Regions from separate parts of the Staphylococcus carnosus genome, predicted to be linked through region 2. Evidence: a T-box and tRNA genes for the amino acid it is inferred to sense, from the RefSeq annotation. Region 2 holds a T-box; the other holds one or more tRNA genes.
The links. A T-box is a leader RNA that pairs with one kind of tRNA and senses whether it is charged. The one in region 2 lies ahead of serS (serine--tRNA ligase), so its partner is inferred to be a tRNA-Ser.
Positions count from the first base shown of each region.

Region 1: it encodes a tRNA-Ser, which carries the amino acid that the T-box ahead of serS (serine--tRNA ligase) is inferred to sense. The anticodon was not compared.

Region 1 covers NZ_UHCT01000001.1:1,142,690-1,153,483, forward strand. The annotation lists gene hemY (protoporphyrinogen oxidase) at 1-134, shown strand, start outside; gene DYE31_RS05475 (RBBP9/YdeN family alpha/beta hydrolase) at 354-911, shown strand; gene nadA (quinolinate synthase NadA) at 980-2,080, opposite strand; gene nadC (carboxylating nicotinate-nucleotide diphosphorylase) at 2,080-2,913, opposite strand; gene DYE31_RS12990 (hypothetical protein) at 2,864-3,097, opposite strand; gene DYE31_RS05490 (L-aspartate oxidase) at 3,094-4,437, opposite strand; gene DYE31_RS05495 (cysteine desulfurase family protein) at 4,539-5,642, shown strand; gene DYE31_RS05500 (transcription repressor NadR) at 5,629-6,165, shown strand; gene DYE31_RS05505 (class I SAM-dependent methyltransferase) at 6,337-6,960, shown strand; tRNA gene DYE31_RS05515 (tRNA-Met) at 7,358-7,431, shown strand; tRNA gene DYE31_RS05520 (tRNA-Asp) at 7,448-7,523, shown strand; tRNA gene DYE31_RS05525 (tRNA-Phe) at 7,536-7,608, shown strand; tRNA gene DYE31_RS05530 (tRNA-His) at 7,628-7,703, shown strand; tRNA gene DYE31_RS05535 (tRNA-Gly) at 7,715-7,788, shown strand; tRNA gene DYE31_RS05540 (tRNA-Asn) at 7,800-7,874, shown strand; tRNA gene DYE31_RS05545 (tRNA-Glu) at 7,876-7,947, shown strand; tRNA gene DYE31_RS05550 (tRNA-Ser) at 8,009-8,097, shown strand; gene DYE31_RS05555 (LptM family lipoprotein) at 8,199-8,837, opposite strand; gene DYE31_RS05560 (hypothetical protein) at 9,105-9,629, opposite strand; gene DYE31_RS05565 (hypothetical protein) at 9,813-10,535, shown strand; gene menE (o-succinylbenzoate--CoA ligase) at 10,651-10,794, shown strand, end outside.
Region 2 covers NZ_UHCT01000001.1:9,054-19,847, forward strand. The annotation lists gene gyrA (DNA gyrase subunit A) at 1-66, shown strand, start outside; gene DYE31_RS00035 (NAD(P)H-hydrate dehydratase) at 131-994, opposite strand; gene DYE31_RS00040 (hypothetical protein) at 1,318-1,812, opposite strand; gene hutH (histidine ammonia-lyase) at 2,075-3,589, shown strand; T-box leader at 3,673-3,879, shown strand; gene serS (serine--tRNA ligase) at 3,970-5,256, shown strand; gene DYE31_RS00055 (hypothetical protein) at 5,532-5,753, opposite strand; gene DYE31_RS00060 (hypothetical protein) at 5,878-6,072, opposite strand; gene DYE31_RS00065 (DUF2232 domain-containing protein) at 6,295-7,221, shown strand; gene DYE31_RS00070 (DHH family phosphoesterase) at 7,236-9,203, shown strand; gene rplI (50S ribosomal protein L9) at 9,200-9,646, shown strand; gene dnaB (replicative DNA helicase) at 9,681-10,794, shown strand, end outside.

The sequences.
Region 1 (10,794 bases), 1.1 Mb from region 2:
ATATTCAAGCACATATTCGTCAAACCTATCCTCATTTAAGAATAACAGGAGCAGGGTTTGAAGCGGTTGGTTTGCCTGATTGTATCCAGCAAGGTAAAGATGCAGTTGAAGAATTAGCTGCTACCGTGAAATAAAATAAATACAATCTGTGAATATTTTATTAATGGTATTGACCTTTGAAGGTTATAAGAATAATCTATGTCTATTAGAAATACAAATGCGTATTAAATATAACATCTTATAACAAAACAAATGACAATAAAAGAAATGACCTGAAGACAGGTTCTTTGTAGAGATGCAACAAGATGAACCTCAAATTTCAGGTCTTTTTCTATTGAGTGAGGGTGAGTGTTATGACTAAAATTATTTTGATTCATGGTCAAGGAGCCAATGCACATTCCAATTGGTATGAATGGTTAGAACAATCATTGAATTTAGAAGGTTATGATATGGACATTTGTGATATTGAACATTCAACACCTGTTAATATCGATGAATGGTTGGAACAATTAAATGAACAAATTCAAATCGAGAAACATGATACGTATTTTGTCACTCATGGTTTCGGTACATTAGCAGGGTTGAAGTATCTTGATATTCATACTGAAAATCGCATTGAGGGCTTTTTCAGTATCGCTGGTTTTGGTCCTGATGCAAAAGATATCGACAAAGATCTCCAAGTGGATAATGTTACTTTAGATTATGAAAGCTTACGAGAGAGAATTGATTATTTTTATGGCTTATGTTCTACAGATGATCCATACGTGCCATATAAAGATACAGAAGCATTGATAGATAAATTAGGCGGTAAAAGCCGTGTGATTAAAAATGGAGGCCATTTTACTACTGATGATGGCTATGATACGTTTTTAGCTTTAAAAAATAATATGATGAAGAAAATGTCAAAATAATAAAATGACATGCCTGAGCGGGCATGTCATTTTTAATGTGGATTAAATTATTGTGTTTAATATACTTATTAAGTGATGCTTAACATACGGTCTAAGCTTTCTTTTGCATATTTCGCAGTTTCTGCATCAACTTTAATGATGTTGTCTTTGTTGCCATCTAATATTTTATCTAAACACCATGCAAGGTGCGGTAAATCGATACGATTCATTGTTAAACAAGAACACATAAGCGGGTTGAGAGAATCAATTGTAATGTCTGTATATGTTTCTTTTAATCGATTGACTAGATTCATTTCTGTTCCGATTAACCAACGTGAACCTTTAGGTGCGTTTTTAATTGTTTCAATAATATAACGTGTTGAACCCGCGTAATCTGCAGCTTGAACAACTTCAAATTCACATTCTGGGTGAACAATAACATTAATTTCTGGGTCTCGTTCACGTGCCATATCAATATGTGCTTTATGGAATTTTTCATGTACAGAACAATGACCTTTCCACAAAACAATACGCAAGTCTTCTAAATCACCTTCATAAATCAACTCTTTCGCTATTGGATCCCATACTGCCATTTGTTCTAGTGGAATGCCTAAATCATAAGCTGTATTGCGACCTAAATGCTGGTCAGGTAAGAATAAAATGACTTTGCCTTGGTTTAAAGCCCAATCTACGACAGATTTAGCATTACCACTTGTGACACATGAACCGCCGTGTTCTCCTACAAATTTTTTAATAGCTGCTGTTGAATTGACATATGTTAAAGGTAATATATCTAAATGAAATTTTTCTGTAAGAACGTCATAACCATGCAGAGCTTGTGTGATATTAGCCATATCGGCCATTGAACAGCCCGCAGATAAATCTGGTAAATATATATCTTGGCTGTCATCAGTTAAGATGTCTGCAGTCTCTGCCATAAAATGAACGCCGTTAAATACAAAGTATTCCGCTTCAGTATTTTCTTTACAGATTCTTGCTAATTCCAAAGAATCTCCTGTAATATCAGCAAACTGTACAACTTCATTTTTTTGATAATGATGTGTCGGCATAAATAAACGATTGCCTAATTGATCTTTAATTGCTTGAATATGATTTTCTAATTCTTCTTGTGACATTTGTAAATATTTTTCAGGAATTGATTTTGATACAGATAATATTGGATTAAACATCAGATCACAACCTTTGCAGAAATATCGAGCGCACTTTGCGCATAAAATAGGGAACCCATTGAAATAAAATCAACACCAGTTTCAGCATAAGCTACAACATTTGAAGCATTAATATTTCCAGATGCTTCAGTTTGAATCGTATTCGGAACTAAATTTAAATGCTCAGCAATCCATTCTGGTTTTTGATTATCGAACATTATAATATCTACTTGATTTTCAATCGCTGTTTTCAGCATTTCTTCATTTTCTATTTCAACTTCAATTTTATCCATTGGTCCAATGACTTTTTTGGCATTAGCAATTGCAGTTTCCATAGATTGGCTAAAAGCAATGTGATTATCTTTTAGCATCAAACCATCATTTAAAGAACGTCTGTGGTTTAAACCACCGCCAACTGTCACTGCAAACTTTTCGAAAATACCTAAACCTGGTGTAGTTTTTCTAGTATCTACAATATTCGTTGAGGTATGAGAAATTTTGTCTACAATCTGTCTTGTTTGTGTTGCGATGCCTGACATGCGTTGAATCAAGTTTAATACAATACGTTCCATCGTTAATAATACATATACAGGACCTTTAATTTCAGTGATAATATCACCAGGATATACAGCTTCTCCATCTTTTACTTTTAGATTAATCACAACATTTGAATCGAGTAGGGGAAATGCTTCTTTTATAATCACTTCACCACAAAAAATGCCCTCATCTTTAGATTTTAATGTAAGCGTACCTTCTTGTGTCTGATCAAAGATGTGTGTTGCCAAGTCTCCATATTGGTTATCCTCAATGTAAAATTGAGTGATTTTCTCTCTGACGAGTAACGGGTTTAACATTTTCACTGCCTCCTGAATTCAGTTCTACCTTTAAATTTTGCCAATTTGAATTTTGCATTGGATAATCTGTTCTATAATGCACACCTCTAGATTCCTCTCGTGCAATAGCAGATGCACAAATTATCTGAAGTGTTTTAACAACGCAATAGCGCTGCCAATTTAATTGAGTGATTTGTTCAGTCAATGGGCTGCTTGAGAGTACATGTTGAATTGTTTCAGCATATTTTTCATTTGCTTGCCATTTCTTTCAACACCTAAAATATCAAAGCTTTGCTGTTGTATTTGATGTATCGTTTCTTCTGAAACATCTGGTATTTTAAATCCTGCATGAAAATGAGAGGAATCTATGTGTTTAATGTCAGTATTCACTGTATTAGCACATTTCGCTCCCATGACCAGGCCTTCTAATAAAGAATTGCTCGCTAGGCGGTTTGCACCATGAAAATTTGTACAAGCTACTTCACCAATTGCATAAACATTTTTTAAATTTGTTTTGCCGTTTATTTCACTTTGAATACCTCCGACAGTATAATGTGCTCCAGGTGTTACTGGAATACGCTGTTTTTTAAGCGCATCCGGATAATGTTTTTGTACAGCCGCATAAATCGTAGGAAAGCGTTGTTCAAAATGAGAAATTGAGCTGATATCTAAAAAGCAATCATGTCCTTGCATTTGTTGGTGGTATAAGGCTCTGCTTGTAATATCTCTCGGCGCCAAACTTTTCATAGGGTGTATAGCATCCATAAAACGGACATTTAATTCATTGACTAAAATTGCACCTGCACCTCTTACTGCTTCAGAAACTAAACTATAAGCTTCGTAAGGCTTACCTAATAAAGTAGGGTGGAATTGAATCATTTCCATACTTTCTAGAGGCAGATGATGGTGTAATGCTATGACTGGACCAGATGTTAAAGTATGTGGAATGTTAGAATGTGTTGGAAACACATTGTTAATACCGCCTGTTGCTAAAATGACTGCATCTCCTTCAATGGTATGCAATTCATCATCATTTCCAAGTGTTAAAACACCGCACACTTCATTATCGGTATTTTTTATCAAATCGATAACTTCAGTTTCTTCCATAATTGTGAGGTGTGGATGAGATAAGTGTGCAACCATATGCTTAGCGATGTATTTTCCGGTTTGATCACCGCCAGCATGTAATATTCTTGGTTTAGAGTGTGCGCCTTCCATCGCATAATCTAATTCGTTGTTTGCTGTGTTAGTATCAAAAGGGAGACCTTCATCTATTAATTGCTGAATTAATGGATAGCTTTCGGTGATGACGTTTTGAATGACTTTCAAATTTCCCATTTTTGAACCAGCTTCATATGTATCTAAACTATGTGCTAGGCCGTCATCTTGTTCGTTCATTGAAAAACAGATTCCACCTTGGGCAAAATTACTGTTGTTTTCTGAGAGTTTTTCTTTAGTTATACAAATGACTTCAATTTCGTGCTTAATGTGACGAATGAATGAAAGTGCAGCAATACCACTTCCAACGACTATAACCCGTGTCATGTTTACACCTCTATTTACAATAATATATACAAATATGTTAACATGAATGTATGCAATGATTTTGTCATATAATCAAGATAAATGTAAGTGGGGGAAGCGGTATGATTTATTTAGATAATGCATCAACAACACAACCAGCAAAAGAAGTGTTGGATATTTATCAAGAAGCGCAACAAGCGTTGTTTTATAATAGTGAGAGTTTACATGCAGGCGGAGAGATGGTGCGCGAAGCTTTAAATTCTAGCAGAAAATTCATTCAAGAACATTTTAATACTAAAAAAGAAGTTATTTTTACTACAAGTGGTTCTCATGCTAATCAAATTGCAATCAGTACTTATTTACAGCAAGCACCTGAAGGGCGCGTGATTGTATCGCCATATGAACATCCATCGATAGCTGCAGCTTTAGAACCATTTCGCAAACAATTTGAGATAGTTGAAATGCCGCTCGATAAAAATGGTGAAATTGATTTAGTGGGATTAAAATCTTTAATAACAGATGAAACGGTTTTGTTAGTTGCACAGCATGTTAGTTCAGAAACAGGTTATAAATTGCCTGTAAATGAAATCGCACTGATTGGAGAAACTCAAAATATACCGCTTCATGTAGATGGTGTTCAAGCTGTTCATAAAGTTTCAGATATCAATATCGATAAGTTTTCTTCTTATACTTTTTCAGGACATAAGTTTAATGGGACAAAGGGAAGCGGAGCATTACTGATTGAACATAAATCTGTAAGACCTATTAATATTCATTATTTTCATGAAGAGGGTACTAGAAATGGCACGTTAGATGTACCAAGTATTTTAGCGATGACAAAAGCTTTATCTCTGAATCCTCAACATGAACATTTATTAAACTTATATCAGCATGCAAAAAAACGTGCAAAAACAGCAGGTTTTACAATTTTGGAATATGACCTTCATGCGCCGCATATTTTAGGGATGTTGACACCTTTTTATGAAGGTCAATATGTTATGCAGACACTTTCAAGCAGAAATGTATGTATTTCTACTGGAACAGCATGTGGTCATGGTTTATTATTAAGTGACGGATTAGTGCATAAAATTGAAACAACACAACATGAAGCAGATCAGTATGTTAGAGTTTCTTTTTCAAAAAATACAACGCTAAATGAAATAGATCAATGTTTTGATCAGTTAGAGAATATATTAAAAGAGGTGGCCCTAGATGAGCCAAGCTGATGAAAGAAGAGAGGAAATTGTAGAACTGTTAAAAATGACAAGTGAACCGATTAAAGGATCGGAATTAAGCCAGAGATTTGGTGTTTCTCGCCAAATTATTGTGAAAGATATCTCTCACTTAAAAACAAAAGATTATGCAATCAATTCTACAAGCAAAGGATACTTTTTAGATATAGAACCTCAAGGAAAAGCACATAAACGTTTAATTATGTGCCAACATGATTTTGATGAAATGGAAAAAGAACTGTCTATCATTGTTGAGAATGGTGCAATGGTAGATGATGTATCCGTAGAACATCCAGTCTATGGAAATATTAGAGCAGAATTGATGATTGAAACACAAGAAGATATTACAACGTTTATAGAAGAAATGACAAAGTTTAAAGGTACAATGTTAGCAAAATTGACAGATGGTTTTCATCTGCATACAATTTCAGCGGATACTGAAAAGATTTTGGAAAATGCGATTGCAGATTTAGAACAACAAGGATTTATTGCTAATACTGAAGAAATAGTAGAGTAATTGATAAAGCACCAGCATTATGTTGGTGTTTTTATTTTCGCAAAAATATTAGAATTGCATTTAAATTCAGAGTATTAAAACTTTTATATTGTGGATAATTTGTTTTGTTTTTGAAATACTTATGAGCTATAATATATATCGAAATACTCGGAATTGAGGTGTTATCGGGAAATGGAATTTATGGAAATTTTTAAAAAGTGGGCACCAGAATATGATGCCACTGTTAACGGGGAGAACGAAGAATATAGAGATGTCTTTATCAATTATTCTGAAATGTTGAATGAACTTGCAAGTACAGCAGAAGGCAGAGTGCTTGAGATTGGTGCTGGTACTGGTAATTTAACACTGATGTTAAAAGATAAAGGCAGAGAGGTGTCAGCTATAGATCCATCTGATGATATGAGAGCAATTGCGAATGAAACTAAAAATTTGGATGTACAATATGGTCATTTCTTTGATATACCATTTGATCAACCATTCGATTATATTGTAACTTCGTTTGCGTTCCATCATGTAAAACCAGAAGAAAAATCTGATGCAATCAAAACAATGATGCACTCATTAACAGATGATGGAAAATTATTAATCTTAGATACCATGTTTGAAAGTGAAAAATACAAGCAAGACTTAATTAAATATTATAACAATCAAGAATTCTATAACTTAACTGAGGATTTACAAACTGAGTATTACACTTATATTGAAAACTTAAAAGATATTGTAAATGATCTAGGATTGAATTTAGATATGGTACAAAAAAATAAATTTGCTTGGTTAGCCACTATTTCAAAATAAATAGTTATTCAGCATCAAAAAGGTCGGAATAAAGCTATAAATGCTTTTTTCGATCTTTTTATTTATGAAATAGGGGAGATTAACTTAAAAATATAAGAAATTTAAACGTAAAGTTAAGGAGCAAATGATAAAAAACAAGCAGAATTGTGGTCAATTGCTCACTAAAAATAAAAATTTATAGTAATTATATATTTATTACACTTATTTATGTTGGAATGTGGTTGACTCAAGGGATAAAAGTTAATATACTAGTTATTGTCTTGAAAAAAGAGATTACAAATACGAAACAAGATTTAAGTTTTAAAAATAAAATTCATATTTTGTTAAAAAAAGATTTGACATTACTTAACAATACATGATATACTAATAAAGTAGTTCAAATTACTAATAATATTACCGCGGGATGGAGCAGTTCGGTAGCTCGTCGGGCTCATAACCCGAAGGTCGGTGGTTCAAATCCGCCTCCCGCAATACATAGTTTTTCTCTGGTCTCGTAGTGTAGCGGTTAACACGCCTGCCTGTCACGCAGGAGATCGCGGGTTCGATTCCCGTCGAGACCGCCATTTTAAATATAAGGTTCAGTAGCTCAGTTGGTAGAGCAATGGATTGAAGCTCCATGTGTCGGCAGTTCGACTCTGTCCTGAACCATTCTTTTAAACTTTGTCTGGCGGTTGTGGTGAAGTGGTTAACACATCGGATTGTGGTTCCGACATTCGTGGGTTCGATTCCCATCAGCCGCCCCATAATCGTTAATGCGGGTGTAGTTTAATGGCAAAACCTCAGCCTTCCAAGCTGATGTTGTGGGTTCGATTCCCATCACCCGCTCCATTTTTAATTAATCCACAGTAGCTCAGTGGTAGAGCTATCGGCTGTTAACCGATCGGTCGTAGGTTCGAGTCCTACCTGTGGAGCCATGGCTCCTTGGTCAAGCGGTTAAGACACCGCCCTTTCACGGCGGTAACACGGGTTCGAGTCCCGTAGGAGTCATTCAATCAGAAACGAAGTATCGTTTCTGATTTTTTATTTAATTACATAAATTTTAATAAATGGAGAGTTGTCCGAGCTGGCCGAAGGAGCACGCCTGGAAAGTGTGTAGGCGCCACAAGCGTCTCGAGGGTTCGAATCCCTCACTCTCCGCTCAATTTTAGACCCCTTTGTTTTCTGTCTTATTACATGAAAGCAAAGGGGTTTTTGAATTAGATATAAAACCGTGCTGATGAAAATTTTATTCGTTATAGTTAGTAGGATTGGCGTGCTGCTTCAATCAATTTAGTTGTGTATCTAAAATATTTTTCCGAAACGTCCATGTTATGTTTAAAAACATCAGTTTGTTCGATTAATTCATGTTTAGAAAATTGTTTTTTATGCTCGATGACATTTTCAAGGTCTTTGAAGGAGTTATAAAAAATTTCAATGGATTTAAAGTAATTCTCATCCATATCTTTAAATTGTGTAGGAACTTCTTTGTCTCTATTTTTTCTATCATCCAATGCTTGTTTCAATTCTTTCAATGCTGGATCTATTTCTGATTTCACTTCTTTAGTATCAGCCTCATCAATACGGTCATCATTTTGCTTCAAATTATTGACCATTTGATGAACCTTAGAATTGGTATCCGTAAGAGGTTGTGCCTCTCTTTGAAAAATTTGGCCATACTCATAATCATCATAATATTTACTAGAATCAAATTTGCCGTTTCGTTTTTCGTCTCTGACTTTAGCAGCTTTATCTTTAACTTCTTCTTCAGTACCGATAGGGTGGTAACTGTATTTTTTAATTTCCGGCTTCTGATTTTCTTGACTATGATCTTTTCCTTTTTCACCGCAACCAGCTAACACAATGAGACTAACTAAAAACAACCATATAAGTTTTTTCATGATTTTTCCTCTATTCTATTTTTATTTGTAATTTAGAGAATAAAACAGGGGTAATGATAATGTTTTGTAGAACTATCGTGCTATTTATTAATAATCATAAATAATAATGAACTAAATTTCAATTAATATTTTGAAAATTGCGAAAAATAAATATCGAAACGAACTTCAACACCATAAAACACTATGAAATAAGTTGAGATTTATCATGTAATACCAACATGAAATAACCACAGTAGTGTACAAGACTAGCTACCGTGGTTACTTTTTTTATTTTGGCTTGTTAGATTCTTTTTCTTTAAGTTCTTCTATAGAAATGGGTTGGTTAATCTCACTGACACTTTTTCGGCTAAAATGATACATTTTGACCATAGCTGGTTTAGATAGGGCTAAAAAAGATAAAAACGTAGCAATAAAAGAAAAATGTGTTACATTCAACACAAACAAGAGTGGAATGAAAATCAACGCAAATAATGCTGAAAAGATTACGATTGGCAATACTTTTAACAATATCTTTTTTAATCGCCCGTTTATTATTCTAGACAAAAGAAAAAGTACTAAACCAATTAATAATAAAGGGATAATAATAGTGGTTAAAGTAGCAGTATATGCATTTGCATAACCTTTCCAATCTAAATGAATAAGGTAGTACATCGAAGAATTTTTAGGAACATCCAATTGGAAAAGATTTGTACCGTAATTGACATATAAAAAGTAAATAATGATAAAAACAAGCAGACATGTTATCGTATATTTAATGTAATAATTAAAATTTTTTGGTGGTTTTGAATGCAATTATGTTCCCTCATTTCAAACAAGTATCTAAACTATTATCTTATAAATTAGGCACCATCGCAATGCGGAATATTTTAACATATAGGACTTTTATACGAGGGTTATCTTTTTGTTAAATGGTATACTAAAGGTAATAAATATTAATTTTTCACTAAATAAAAAATGGAAATAAGGTGATTTAAAATGAGAAGATCTGATCGAAATAATCATGATTATGATAATCACAGAGATAATCGTCGCGATGATTATTACCGTAATAACCGAGATGACTATAGAGATGGTGAGTATGACAGACCTCATGAAGATAGTCGAGAAGCAGAATACCGTCGTCGTTCAGATGAAGACGGCCGTTATTATAACGAACGCGATTATCGCAGAGAACGTATGTTAGAAGAAGAAAATCGTAAAAGCAACAAAGGAAAAAAATGGTTAGCAGCAATTGTAGTCATCTTATTAATTGTTGTTGCCATCTTTATCGTAAGGAACATGATGCAACCGAAAAACGATGATCAAACTGCAAACCAAAATCAACAGTCAGAACAAGCACAACAATCTAATAATCAAAATAAACCTAATGTGACTAACAACTATAAAGAAGTTATTAAAGAAAAAGAAACGGTAATCAAAGAAAAGATTGAAAGTGCTAAAAATAATATCCAAAACGGACAAAATAGTCAAAATGCAATTGATTCTGCGCAAAGTGAAGTCAATCAATTGAAAGATAAAGCAACAAATAATGGTGATAATAACTTAACTGATCAATATCAGAATGCGGTAGATAAATTAAAAGAGGCTAATCAAGCCCAACAAAATGGTGAAAATCAATCTAAAGTAGACGGGCTGCTTAATGATATTGACAGTAAATTACAAAGTATTAAAGATAAACTTAATCAATTATTTAATTAAACTGTAAATCCGGGAGTATCAACTCTCGGGTTTATTATGTTTTAAAACAGAATAGCATCGTAAGTATATATTCTTTGATAAAATAGAAAGTGCAGAGAAATAAGGAGGAAAATTGATGGATTTATGGTTAAAACAAAGTGCAGAAAAAGTTCCTGAAAACATTGCACTTGAAGATCACAACACACAACTTACATATATGAACGTTTATAAAACGGCTTTACAATATGCACATGTATTGCACCAACTTAATCGAAAACGT
Region 2 (10,794 bases):
ATGGACCGCGTCAATGAAGATATCGAAAGTGCGGATCATGAAGATGATGAAAACGATGAAGAATAATAGATAAATGAAAAGAAGCTTTCTGCAGTGCTGGTTATCATCAGCAAGCAGAAAGCTTCTTTTTTTATGCGTCTTCGCCGTCTTTTTCTTCTAAACGTTTCATCGCATAAGGAATTTCTTTAATTAAATTGGATGGCGGTACAACATACATATCTTTAGATAAGCATTCGCCAATATAACTGTGTACATAAGTACCTGTTGTAACAGCATAGTCAAAATCATCAAATTGGCCGACAAAACTTGTGATAATACCAGCAAGTGTGTCACCCATACCACCTGTTGCCATTGCAGGTGTACCGATATCTAATTTATAAGTTTGATCTTTTAAATAGATTTCAGTGCCGTGTTTTTTCAAAACAACAACACCGCCCATTTCATTAACCGCTTCACGGTTACGTTCTTCTGTTTGTTCATCAATAGGAATACCGCTCAAGCGTTCCCATTCCATTTGATGCGGTGTGTAAACGATACGGTGGCATTTCGGAATATCTAATTTCAATTTACTGATGATTGAAATCGCATCTCCATCAATAATCAAGTTTTGGTGCGGCTGAATATTTTGAAGTAAAATTGTCATCGCATTATTACCTTTGAAGTCTTTGCCTAATCCAGGACCAATCAAGATACTGTCCGTCATTTCAACCATTTTTGTTAATTGTTTCGTATCGTTAATGTCTATCACCATTGCCTCAGGGCAACGTGAATGGATAGCAGCATGGTTAGTTGGGTGTGTCGCAACGGTAATCAAACCGCTTCCGCTGTAAACACAAGCACGTGCAGCCATGATAATTGCGCCACCCAAATTCGCATTTCCTCCAATTAAAAGAATCTTACCATAATCACCTTTATGCGTATCATCTTTTCTTTTTGGAATAGATACGTTATTTAGTATTTCCACTACAATCCCTCCATCTTTCTTAAAAATCATTTAATAAGCAATAGACACCTTGTTATAGTTCTCGCTGAATCATTTGTCTTTATTCTGCTTTAATTGATAACCCTAAAATTTAAGCACATCTACGAATGGCAGATGAGCTTTTTAAATCGTCGTTAATGTACTTTTTCTTAATGCAATAACTCATATTATACCTGTCCCTTGAGTAAGTCAACACTAAAACTTAAAGTAAATATTAATACTTTATTAACGATGAAAGAATGTGTGAAAAACGTGATAACGAGTAGTGTGAAATACATTTGAACATAAAAAAGCCGAAGTCTGGATAAAGACTTCAGCGCAATAAACAAATTAAATTATTTAAAATGTTTTCTGAATGTGATGATTGTACCGAATGCAATGAATAAACCTGCTACGATTGTCATAACAGTTGTATCTGCACTATCTTGTCCAGTATCAGGAAGCGGTTCAATGTTTTGTCTCGGTTGTGCTTTAGATTCTACAGGTATGCCATGCGTATTTAAGTAGTCTTTTCCCTCTCTCGGAATAATAACTTCGCCATAAGCAGGCTGATCTTTAGCTGCTTCAATTGTACTTTCAACATAGTCGCGATATGAAGTTTGATAGCTGTTGATAGAACCGATGCCGCCGCCTTCTCCTAAATTAGAACCGTTTAGTCTGGCTTGCAGCAAATTGTCGTGCTGTGTTTGCCATTCTGAAGGTGTAGCGAGTTGAATGTCTGTTTTTTCGTTATCTTCTGCTGCATCTGCTTGATTGAACAATGAAGTCGAACTGCCCATGAATAATGAAGTTGCAATGATAGATGAAACAATCAACTTAGAATTCCTCAATGGATGACACTCCTCTACTTTTTTTGTCACTTGGAGTGTATCATCAAAAGATATATTATTTGCGTCATTTACAGAATCCATACCATATCATGAAGGAGGATTCATAAACTTAAATACTACTTAAGATAGAAAAGGTTTTAGCTTGTTAAATTAGTGACGTATTACCATGCTACGGCTTTGCTGAAATCTATTGTCCCTCTCTGAATGTAAGCGTATACTTGTGATAATTGTAAGTTCTTATTTTACTAAGGGGGTAATTCAATTGACATTAGAATTAAACGGAGCGTCGCTCTCAATTGAAGACATAAAAGATTTTTTACATCAGCAAGATCAAGTTGCAATCTCATCTGATGCACTGGAGCGTGTTAAGAAGAGTCGTGCAATTGTAGAAGATATTATTAAAAATAAAGAAACAATCTATGGTATTACTACAGGATTTGGTTTATTCAGTGATGTCTTGATTGATCCAGGCCAATATAATCAGCTGCAAGTGAATTTAATTCGTTCACATGCTTGTGGGACAGGTGACCCATTCTCGCATGACGTTGCACTTGTGATGATGATATTACGTTTAAATACAATGTTAAAAGGCCATTCAGGTGTAACTACTGATTTGGTAGATCAATTGATTTATTTCATTAATCATCGCATTATCCCAATTATTCCACAGCAAGGTTCATTAGGTGCATCAGGTGATTTAGCACCGCTTTCTCATCTTGCGTTAGCATTAATTGGAGAAGGTAAAGTATATTATCAACAAGAAGAACGTGAAAGCAGCGAGGTACTTGAAGAATTAGGTCGTAAGCCGTTACAGTTATCTGCTAAAGAAGGATTAGCATTAATCAACGGTACACAAGCCATGACAGCACAAGGTGTTATTAATTGGATTGAAGCGGAATCATTAGCTTATCAATCTGAGTGGATTGCTTCATTGACGCATCAAGCATTAAACGGTATTACAGATGCTTATCGTCCTGAAGTGCATGATGTGCGTAACTTCCCAGAACAAAGCGCAGTGGCTGATCGTATGTTGTACTGGTTGGAAGATTCTAATTTAACGACACATCAAGGAGAAATCCGTGTTCAAGATGCTTATACATTACGTTGTATTCCTCAAGTACATGGTGCAAGCTTTGAAACTTTAAACTTTGTAAAAAAACAATTAGAACGTGAAATGAATGCAGCGAATGATAATCCGCTTATTTTCCATGAAGATGATGAAACACTTGTGATTTCAGGCGGAAACTTCCATGGTCAACCAGTGGCTTATGCATTAGATTTCTTAAAAGTAGCAGTCAGCGAATTAGGCAACATTGCAGAACGTCGTTTGGAACGTTTAGTCAATCCGCAACTTAATGGAGACTTACCTGCATTCTTAAGTCCAGAACCTGGTCTGCAAAGTGGTGCAATGATTATGCAATATGCAGCAGCAAGTCTTGTATCTGAGAATAAGACGTTAGCACATCCGGCGAGTGTAGATTCTATTCCATCATCAGCAAACCAAGAAGATCATGTGTCGATGGGAACGATTGCTTCTCGTCATGGTTATCAAATTGCGGATAATACAAGACGTGTATTAGCGATTGAATTAATTATTGCGTTGCAAGCTGTAGAGCTAAAAGGTATTGATAAATTATCGCCGCGTTCTCGCGAAAAATATGAGACGTTACGCAATATCACGCCTTCTATTACAGAAGATCGTCAGTTCCATAAAGACATTACAAAAGTAGCGCGATACTTGCAGCAAACGGCTTATACTGAAGTTGATTGTAAATAACATGAATTTTTATTGAATTCTGAAAAAGTTGAAAATACGTATTGCAAATTATAAAAACCTTTGCTATAGTGAACTTAAGTTAATAAGACATTGTTCGCAGGACAAGTAATCCTGGTAATTGATTTCAGAGAGCTTATGGTGAGTGTGAATAAGCAATCAATATCTGTGACGAATCTACCTGCTTATTGAAGGAACAACCGGTAATAACCGTTATTTTAGCGAGAGTGCAGTACTTATTTTATATTTGTACTGTTAAATAGGGTGGCAACACGTAGTACCACGTCCCTTGTAGGGGCGTGGTATTTTTTTATGTTTTTTGCCTCCTTATAGATTCAAATCAATTCACTTATTAGGTATATATTGGAAAGGATGACCGTATTATGTTAGATATCAAATTATTCAGAAACGAACCGGACTACTTAAAAGGAAAAGTTAAATTACGTGGTATGGATCCAAAAGTAGTAGACGAAGTTTTAGAACTAGACGGCAAACGTCGTGAGTTAATCGGTAAAGCAGAAGAAATGAAAGCGGAAAGAAACAGAGTCAGCAATGAAATTGCTGAGAAGAAACGCAACAAAGAAGATGCAGATGATGTAATTGCTGAAATGAGAAAATTAGGCGATGACATTAAAGAAGTGGATACTGAATTAAACGAAGTAGATGAAAAATTACAGTATAGATTATCTACAATCCCTAACGTTATGCATGATGATGTGCCTGAAGGTGACTCTGATGAAGAGAATATTGAAGTTAAAAAATGGGGTACACCTCGCCAATTCGATTTCGAAGCAAAAGCGCATTGGGATTTAATTGAAGAATTAGGAATGGCGAACTTTGACCGTGCTGCACGCGTTTCAGGTGCACGTTTCGTATTCTTAACTAATGAAGGTGCACAATTAGAACGTGCATTAATGAACTACATGCTTACTAAACATACAACACAACATGGTTATACAGAAATGATGGTACCTCAATTAGTAAATGCTAATTCTATGTATGGTACTGGTCAATTACCTAAGTTTGAAGAAGACTTGTTCAAAGTGGAAAAAGAAGGTTTATACATGATTCCTACAGCAGAGGTTCCACTTACTAACTACTACCGCGAAGAAGTTTTGTCTGCAGATCAATTGCCAGGCAAGTTCACTGCACAGTCAGCTTGCTTCAGAAGTGAAGCGGGTTCTGCCGGACGTGATACACGTGGTTTAATCCGTTTACACCAATTCGATAAAGTTGAGTTGGTACGTTTTGAAAAACCTGAAGATTCTTGGGATGCGTTAGAACAATTAACAAGCAACGCAGAAGCAATCTTAGAAGAACTTGAATTACCATATCGTCGTGTCATTCTTTGTACTGGCGACCTTGGATTCAGTTCAAGTAAAACTTATGACTTAGAAGTTTGGCTTCCAAGTTATGATGAATACAAAGAAATCAGCTCATGTTCTAACATGACAGATTTCCAAGCACGCCGTGCAAATATCCGATTCAAACGTGATAAAGATGCTAAACCAGAATTAGTTCATACATTGAACGGAAGCGGCTTAGCAGTCGGACGTACATTCGCGGCGATTGTTGAGAACTACCAAAATGCTGATGGTTCTATTACAATTCCTGAAGCATTAGTACCTTTCATGGGCGGAAAAACTAAAATCGGCCCAGCAACAAAATAAATGGGATCATCGAGTAGTTGGAAAACGAATTAAGATGATCCAACCTCGTTCCAATATATATTTACCTACCACTTTGAGTGCTGTACTTACCAATACAGCACTCATCTTTTTTATTTCCCAAAATATTATTTCCCGAGAATGCACAAAAAACCGATTACCTTATCCAGATAATCGGTATATCAGTATATGCTTAAAATAGCATGAAATCAACGTTCTTTAGTGTTCTGGAAGTCTAAGTTCAGACAAACGGAAGTCTGACCTTCTGTTATGTATACTCAACGCAATGTCGTTGAATCAAACGCATTCGAGAATAAGAATGCAACAAAACTAATTACGCTTAGAGTGAAGAAACCATAACCTAAAGGGATAAGGAAATCTCCAGCATTAAAGAAAATGAGTCCTGTAATTGTCATTCTAATTAATGCGTGTAAAACAAAACATAAAACACTGGCAAAAAATAATGCTAAACTACTTCCACCAAAAAGGACTTTCTGCATTTCGACTGGTGCTCCTTTTTAAATTTAAAACTTTTCTTAATTTTTAACATCTCAATTATAACGTGGTTTCTAACAGATTACGATAGATGTTTTAGGATTTTAACAAATAATTAATAAAACATAATTATTTAATAAAGTGTTGTATTAAGCTGCCGATTAATAAAATAATCATAGCGACAAGCACCATAATATTAGCGACAAGTGTCTGATATTGATTACGTAAATGTTTAGGTTTAGTAAGTTCTTTTAACAATATAGCCCATGCGATGAATAACAATAAAAATACAATCACGTATAAAATAATAGGTCCGATTGACATATGAAATCCCCCCTCACCTTTACATATTTCGAATAGCTTCTTTAATAAAATTGTACCTCAATTATTCTTCTGAAAACATGGGTAGAAGAATTATGCTTGATGATGTTAGTTGTAGGGTATCAATAGGTTAATCAACACTTGCAGCTACTTGTTTCTCTTAAGGTAAATCAAGTAGGTGATTCTTGCCAACTATGTTAAAATAATTCTTATAGTTACTAAAGTATAGGAGTGGCGAATTTGTTTGCAAAAATAGACTTCAAGGCGACGTTTCTAGCAACATTAACACTCATTGTTGTTGCTGCAGTCACCTATTTCCTGCCGCTTGCTGGACTGTTACTGTTCTTTGTTGCGACAGTACCTGGAATTATTCTTTGGCATAAGTCCCGCATGTCATTCGGCATAGGCGCGCTCATTACAGTTGTTTTAGTAGTATTTTTTGGAAGTGAGGGGCTTCTGAGCTACATCATTTTTGTCTTATTATTAAGTTTAATTGTAGGTCAGTTATTAAAAGAACGTACTTCTAAAGAACGCATACTTTATATTGCAACTACATATATGAGTATTTTAACGTTAGGCGCGTTTATGATGCTGCAAGTATTCAAGCGTATTCCGAATACCCAAGTACTCGTTAAACCGTCTAAAGAACAATTGTACGATATGATGGCAATGAGCGGATTGGATTCAGCTTCACGCGGTGTTTTAGAAGAGGGCTTCCGCCAAATGGCTGTTCAATTACCAAGTTATATCATCATCGTAATTTTCTTCTTGATTTTGATTAATTTGATTGTAACATTTCCGATTTTATGTAAATTCAAGATAGCAACACCTGTGTTCAGACCATTGTTTGTATGGCAATTCAATCGTGTATTAGCATATATTTACTTTGTCGTTCTATTATGTGTGATGTTCGCATCACAACCTGGAACTTTCCAAAGTATTGTATTGAATATGCAAGTGATTCTCTCATTTGTAATGTTTATTCAAGGTTTAAGCGTGATTGCGTTCTTTGCGAAAGTAAAACGTCTGCCGTCAGGTATTGGTATTTTATTAATGGTATTAGGCTTATTATTGACACCTGTTTTACCTGTAGTAGGACTGTTAGGTGTCGTTGATTTATGTTTCAACTTAAAACGATTTATCAAAAAATGATTTGAGGTGACAGAATGAATCGTCAATCCACTAAGAAAGCACTGATGATTCCCTTTTTATTAATGGTGTTAACTGCGATTGCAATTGTTGTAGTATGGTTTGTTTTTAACCAGCTTATTGCAGGTATCGCATCAGCAGTTTTACTCGTAATGATTTTTATCAGTGCATTTGCACTGCGCAATGGATTCTTACGTTTGGATAATTATGTAGATGATTTAAGCGGACAGATATCAGCAGGCAACAGCATCGCGATTAAAAGCTTGCCGATCGGTGTTATTATCCTAGATGAAAATGAGGATGTAGAATGGATGAACCATTTCATGTCTGATCGATTAGACCGTAATGTTATCTCAGATCCGATAAATGAAGTGTATCCCAACATTCTGAAACAATTAGAAAAAACACAAGAAATTGAAATTACAGATGGCAGTTATCATTATCGCGTACGTTATTCAGAAGAAGAACGTGTACTTTATTTCTTCGATATTACTGAAGAAGTGCACACGACTGAATTATATGAGGATTCTAAACCGATAATTGCGACACTGTTCTTAGATAACTACGATGAAATTACACAAAACATGAATGATACACAACGTTCTGAAATCAACTCTATGGTAACGCGTGTAATTAGCCGCTGGGCCTCTGAGTATGATATCTTCTTTAAACGTTATAGTTCAGATCAATTCGTAGCTTACTTGAATCAACGTATTTTATCTCAACTAGAAGATTCAAATTTTGATATCTTAAAACATTTACGTGAAAAAAGTGTTGGGTATCGTGCTCAATTAACACTGAGTATCGGTGTAGGTGAAGGATCAGAAAACTTGATTGATTTAGGTGAATTATCACAATCTGGTCTTGATCTTGCGTTAGGACGCGGAGGCGACCAAGTTGCAATCAAGCATATCAATGGTAACGTTCGCTTCTATGGCGGTAAGACTGACCCGATGGAAAAAAGAACGCGTGTACGTGCCCGTGTTATCTCTCACGCTTTAAAAGATATCTTGATGGAAGGCGACAAAGTAATCATCATGGGTCACAAACGTCCTGACTTGGATGCAATCGGTGCAGCAATCGGGGTTTCACGTTTTGCGATGATGAATAACTTAGATGCTTATATTGTCTTAAATGATGAAGATATCGATCCGACATTACGTCGTGTAATGGATGAAATCGATAAGAAACCTGAATTGAAAGATCGTTTCTTAACATCGGATGAAGCATGGGATATGATGACATCCAAAACAACATTAGTGATTGTAGATACACATAAACCAGAGATGGTATTAGATGAAAATATATTAAATAAAGCTAACCGCAAAGTGGTAATTGACCACCATCGTCGTGGTGAAAGCTTTATCTCTCACCCGCTCTTGGTATACATGGAACCTTATGCCAGCTCAACAGCAGAATTGGTAACAGAGTTGCTTGAATATCAACCGACAGAGCAACGTTTAACAAGACTTGAATCAACAATTATGTATGCGGGTATTATTGTAGATACAAGAAACTTTACATTACGTACTGGTTCAAGAACATTCGATGCGGCAAGTTACTTGCGTGCACACGGTGCAGATACGATTCTGACACAACATTTCTTGAAGGATGATATCGATACGTATATCAATCGTTCAGAATTAATCCGTACAGTGAAATTACAAGATCATGGGATTGCCATTGCACATGGTTCAAATGATAAAATCTACCATCCTGTAACAGTTGCACAAGCGGCAGATGAATTGTTAAGTTTAGATGGTGTAGAAGCTTCTTATGTTGTAGCACGAAGAGAAGATGACTTAGTTGGTATTTCAGCCCGCTCACTCGGTTCCATTAACGTTCAATTGACAATGGAAGCACTAGGCGGCGGCGGTCATTTAACAAATGCTGCAACTCAAATTAAAGGTGTATCAGTAGAAGAAGCAGTTAAACAATTACAACAAGCGATAGATGAACAAATGAGTAGGAGTGAAGAAGCATGAAAGTAATTTTTACACAAGATGTTAAAGGTAAAGGCAAAAAAGGCGAAGTTAAAGACGTACCAGTAGGTTATGCAAATAACTTCTTATTCAAGAAAAATGTTGCAGTTGAAGCAACACCAGGTAATTTAAAACAATTACAACAACAAAACAAACATGCTGAACAAGAAAGAGAACAAGAAATTGAAGACGCAAAAGCATTGAAGAAAAAATTAGAAGATATCGAAGTTGAAGTAACAGCTAAATCAGGCGAAGGCGGCAAACTTTTCGGTTCTGTCAGCACTAAACAAATCGCACAAGCATTACAAAAACAACACGATATCAAAATTGATAAACGCAAAATGGACTTGCCGAACGGTATTCATGCGTTAGGTTATACAAATGTACCGGTTAAATTAGATAAAGAAGTTGATGGTACAATTCGTGTCCATACTGTAGAACAATAAGTTTGAAATGGAATAAATCAGAGGTGTAATCATAATGGATGGAATGTACGAACAAAATCAAATGCCGCATAACAATGAGGCTGAACAATCTGTCTTAGGTGCCATTATTATTGATCCGCAGCTCATCGGGGAAACTCAGGGAGTCTTACTTCCTGAGTCCTTTTATAGAGGCGCACACCAACACATTTTCCGTGCGATGATGCACCTCTCTGAGGAAAATAGTGATATTGATGTCGTTACCTTGATGGATCAGCTGACATCAGAAGGAACATTAAGTGAAGCGGGCGGACCGCAGTACTTGGCTGAATTAGCCAACAAAGTACCGACGACCCGCAATATTGAATATTATCGAGAAATCGTCTTTAAGCTTGCGGCAAAACGTAATTTGATTCGTGTTGCTGATCAAATCGCAAAAGACGGTTATGATACAGAGCTTGAATTAGATGATATTTTAAGTGATGCAGAAAGAAAAATTTTAGAGTTATCTTCCCAAAGAGAATCTGAAGGATTCAAAGATATCAGAGATGTCTTAGGCCAGGTTTATGAGAATGCTGAAGAACTTGATCAAAATAGTGGTCAAACACCGGGTATTCCAACTGGATATCGAGATTTAGACCAAATGACAGCGGGTTTCAACCGAAATGATTTAATCATTTTAGCAGCCCGTCCGTCAGTAGGTAAGACTGCCTTCGCTTTAAATATCGCACAAAAAGTTGCGACTAACGAAGGCAACTATACTGTTGGTATCTTCTCTTTAGAGATGGGTGCTGACCAACTTGCCACACGTATGATTTGTAGTTCAGGCAACGTAGACTCTAACCGTTTACGTACAGGTACAATGACTGAAGAAGACTGGAATCGTTTTACGGTTGCTGTCGGTAAGTTATCAAGAACAAAAATCTTTATTGATGATACACCAGGTATCCGTATTACAGATTTACGTTCGAAATGCCGTCGTTTAAAACAAGAACACGGTTTAGATATGATTGTAATCGACTACTTGCAGTTGATTATGGGAAGCGGTTCTCGTATGTCAGACAACCGTCAACAAGAAGTATCTGAGATATCTAGAACACTCAAAGCCATCGCACGTGAACTAGAATGTCCTGTTATCGCATTAAGTCAGTTATCTCGTGGCGTTGAACAAA